Regions from separate parts of the Corynebacterium yudongzhengii genome, predicted to be linked through region 1. Evidence: riboswitches for the same ligand, from Rfam matches in the RefSeq annotation. Region 1 holds a riboswitch; the other holds the start of a gene.
The links. A riboswitch is a leader RNA that binds a small molecule or an ion and turns the genes downstream of it on or off. The one in region 1 is predicted to bind thiamine pyrophosphate.

Region 1 (2,197 bases):
CTGATCAGGGGGTTGAGGTGGATCGAGTAGTTCTGGAAGGCGTACTGCGCGGGATAGGGCGCAGAGGCGATGTCGAAGGAGCGCACGCCCAGGACGGTGCCTTGGGTAAGGAAGCGTCGTCGATAAGCGCGGGCCGCCTCGCGCACCGCCTCGACGCGCTTGCCGCGCAGCCAGATGTCGTGGACACCGTCGAATTCCGGGATGGGCCGCATAGTGGGCGGATCCACGAGCTGGCGTTCGCGGACGATGTCGGGGCTCGACGAATAAGGGACGCTATCACTGGATCCCCAGTCGTCTCGGCGTCCACTGGTTACGGGTTCGACACTGGTCATGGGTCTTCCTTTCCCCGGCACAGGCAATCTCACAGGCGCACAGGCCGGTCACTGGTCAGTTTCGCGTTGATGTATCGGCACAGCCAGGTGGGCGAAAAGCGCGAGGTCAGGTACGCGAGTTTGGCCTGCCTGCCCACCGGATGATGGATTCTGATGGGGCTACGGCGCGGGGCCTCGACGACGTCGGCCACCGCGCGCGCCACCTCGGCCGGTGTGAGGTTGACCCCGAGGCGCCGGGTGCCGCTAGTTTCCACCCCGTCGAGCATCCCGGTGGCGGCATAGAGCGGCCACACGGAAGCGACGTCGATGCCCTCCTCGGCCCACTCGAGCTCGAGCGCTTCGGTAATACCCCGGATCGCGAATTTGGTCGCGGAGTAGACCGCCATATCGGGGGTGCCGTAGATAGCGGAGGCGGACGCGATATTGACGAGCTTGCCTCCACCGTCTTTCAGCCAGGGGTAGGCCGCCCGCGCGCCGAAGAGCACGCCTTTGACGTTGACGTCGACAAGCTGGGCGCCCTTGTCGTAGGAACCTTCCTCCATGAAAGGCCCGCCGTAGAGAATCCCGGCGTTGTTGACCACGACGTCGATGCCGCCCCCAGCGGCCGCGGCGAACTCCGCCAGCGCATCTTCCCACGTGTGCGGGTCGCTAACGTCGAGAAAGCCGGTGTGCACGGAGTCGCTGTGCACCCAGTCGAAGCCGTCGACGAGGTCGTAGACCCCCACCGTCCATCCTCGCTCGGCGAGGATCTCGGCAGTGGCGCGGCCGATACCGCGGGCCCCGCCACTGATAAATACTGATCGCGTCATACCCACACCTTAAGTGAGTCATCTCACACAATCTACCCCGAACTCCCACATAACCCGCCGGACTGCGCTACGGTGAAAAGACACCGACCGAACACGGGGGCCCGAAGGTAGAGGGCTGAGATCCGCGCTGTATCCCGCGCGACCACCGTTTGAACCTGTCTGGTTAGCACCAGCGAAGGAAGTGAGGATAAGTCCATGACGGACGTGTATGCGCGAGAAATCCACCCCAAGCACCGCTACGCTCCGATCGAGGAGAACGGGCTGAGCGTTCCCGAAACCGCGATTGATCTCGACGACTCCCCCACCGGCCCCAACGAGCCGCTGAAGATCTACCGCACCCGCGGGCCCTGGGCGGAACCCACCGAAGGCCTTCCGGGGCTGCGCAGCGAGTGGATCCGGGCCCGCGGTGACGTCGAGGAATACACTGGTCGCGCCCGCAACCTTCTCGACGACGGCAACCGCGCGCTCAAGCGCGGCGAGGCCAGCCAGGAGTGGAAGGGCACGCGCCGGAAGCCCCTGCGCGCCGCGAAGGACCGGAAGGTGACCCAGATGCACTACGCCCGGGCCGGCGAGATCACCCGCGAGATGGAGTTCGTGGCGTTGCGCGAGCATTGCGACGTCGAGAAGGTCCGCCGCGAGGTCGCCGCCGGGCGCGCGATCATCCCGAACAACGTCAACCACCCCGAATCCGAGCCGATGATCATCGGCAACGCTTTTTTGACGAAGATCAACGCGAATATCGGCAACTCGGCGGTGACGTCGTCGATCCGCGAGGAAGTCGATAAGCTGCGCTGGGCCACCCGCTGGGGCGCCGATACGGTGATGGACCTCTCCACCGGCAATGACATCCACACCACCCGCGAGTGGATCCTGCGCAACTCTCCGGTGCCGATCGGCACCGTGCCGATCTACCAGGCGCTCGAGAAGGTCAACGGCGTCGCCGAAGACCTCAGCTGGGAGATCTTCCGCGACACCGTCATCGAACAGTGCGAACAGGGCGTCGACTACATGACGGTCCACGCCGGCGTGCGCCTGCCGTTCGTGCCCTTAACCACC
Region 2 (2,197 bases), 410 kb from region 1:
CGTATCGACGCCCCGCTCATCGACGGCCACACCACGAATGCCAAACGCGAAGAGGCGTTCGCGGCCTTCCGGGCCGGGGAGGTCTCGGTGCTGGTGGTCTCCAAGGTGGCGAACTTCTCCATCGACCTGCCCGCGGCGGCCGTCGCCATCCAGGTCTCCGGCACGTTCGGCTCCCGGCAGGAGGAGGCCCAGCGGCTGGGGCGACTGCTCCGACCGAAGTCCTCCGGGGCGGAGGCGCACTTCTACACCGTGGTCAGCCGGGACTCGCTCGATGCCGAATACGCCCTCAACCGGCAGCGCTTCCTCGCCGAACAGGGGTATGCTTACCGGATTGTCGATTCGGTATCGTTGGACGGGTGAAGGTCTTCAAGTTCGAGGTCGACGAACCGTTCGCACGCAAGCACAACGAGATGATCCGCGACACCCGCCGGGTACGCGCCGGCGGCATCCTGCTCGGGGCCATCGTGATCATCCTGGCGCTGCTGTTCTACTTCTTTATTGCCGATCAGGCGGTGTGGGCGTTGATGATCCTCATCGTCGCGATCGCGATGGGCATCGTGTTCGCGATCGTCGGCATCACCGTGGCGCGCAAGTACAACAAGATCCAGCCCCTATACGACCGCTACCCACTCGTGCCCTCGGTGATCGCGGAGGTCAACGAGCGTGACTTCGTGCTCATGGCACTGGTGAACACGAACGTCGATCCTTCCCTGCCGCCGCGCTGGGGTCTCGCGCTGCGCACGGTCACGGCCGTACCTGGGATCAAGACGCCGAAGATCGGCATGAAGATCCCTTCTGCCGCGGTCCTCGGCCGGCGCACCACCCACGATCGCGACCACTGGCAGCAAATCACCCCCATGCCGATTGCATGGGGCACGCCCGATCAGGACATCGTGAAGGAAGCCCGCCGCTCCATCCCGCAGGAGCAGTGGAACCGGCTGGATCGCAACCGCGACAAACTCAACGACGTCAAGGCCACCTCACAGGATCTTTTGGTGCTCTAACGCTGGGTTTCTGTTAGCGTCGGGAAACATACCGAGGGGTGCCCCAAGCCAAGGGGCTGAGATACCGCTAGTGCCTCAAGGCAGATGTGGTGACCCTTAGAACCTGATCCGGATCACGCCGGCGAAGGGACTGGTCTCATCGAGCTCACTCTTTTCGCTGGCCTTTCCCAGCAAGGAGCATTGTGAGTACTGAGAGCACTAAAAGCACAGCACTTTCCGACCAGATCGTCCTCGTCACCGGCGGCGCCCGCGGCTTAGGCCGCTCAATCACCGAGGCTTTTTTGAAAGAGGGCGCCCGCGTGGTGATCAACTATTTCACCAGCGCCGAGGCCGCCAAGGACATTGCCGCCTCACACGGCGAGCGCGCCTGCGCGGTACGTGCCGACGTACGCGAACGCCAAGAAATCGAAGAACTCTTCGCAACCGCCGAGTCAGTCTTCGGGGCACCCATAACCACCGTGGTGAACAACGCCCTGACGGACTTCTCCTTCAACGGCGACGCCCGCCCCAAGGCGGAAGACATCAGCTACGAGAACTTCCAGGCGCAGTTCGCCAGCGCCGTGCAGGGCGCGCTGAATACCACGCAGGCGGCACTACCGGGCTTCGAGCGAGCCGAGTGGGGGCGCGTGATCAACGTGGGCACGAACCTGTTCCAAAACCCAGTGGTCCCCTACCACGACTACACCGCCGCGAAGGCGGCTCTGCTGTCTCTGACCCGCACCTTCGCCGCCGACCTGGGCCCCAAGGGCATCACCGTGAACATGGTCAGCGGCGGGCTCTTGCGCACCACGGACGCTAGCGCCGCGACGCCGGAGGCGGTCTTCGACGCGATCGCGGAGACCACCCCACTACAGTCGGTGACCACCCCGGAAGAATTCGCTGACGCTATCTTGTTCTTCGCCTCCCCGTGGGCGCGGGCGGTCACCGGCCAAAACTTAGTTGTCGACGGCGGGTTGGTGAAGGATTAGGCGGCCTAGAGGATGGTGGGTTTTGGCCGCCTTTCACGCCCCTTGCTGGATTAACTAGCCAAGAACGCCGCCACTTCCGAGACGTTTCCAGCATAGCTCCCCATGTGCTTCGCAGCCCCATACAAACCGGGGAGCAAACGCGTGGCGACAAATCCCATATCTTGCGGCGATGCGGGGTGAGGGCCAGTGAAAAGAGACGACGCGACAAGCGAAGATACGTGGTCC

Region 2: it holds a riboswitch for thiamine pyrophosphate, as region 1 does, so the genes downstream of both, C3B44_RS08365 (3-oxoacyl-ACP reductase) here and thiC (phosphomethylpyrimidine synthase ThiC) in region 1, are expected to answer to the same signal.

Annotation. Positions count from the first base shown of each region.
Region 1 is NZ_CP026947.1:2,205,277-2,207,473, forward strand. It holds gene C3B44_RS10265 (MBL fold metallo-hydrolase) at 1-332, opposite strand, end outside; gene C3B44_RS10270 (SDR family oxidoreductase) at 362-1,141, opposite strand; TPP riboswitch at 1,225-1,339, shown strand; gene thiC (phosphomethylpyrimidine synthase ThiC) at 1,337-2,197, shown strand, end outside.
Region 2 is NZ_CP026947.1:1,794,178-1,796,374, forward strand. It holds gene C3B44_RS08355 (DNA repair helicase XPB) at 1-360, shown strand, start outside; gene C3B44_RS08360 (DUF3239 domain-containing protein) at 357-1,004, shown strand; TPP riboswitch at 1,029-1,152, shown strand; gene C3B44_RS08365 (3-oxoacyl-ACP reductase) at 1,187-1,972, shown strand.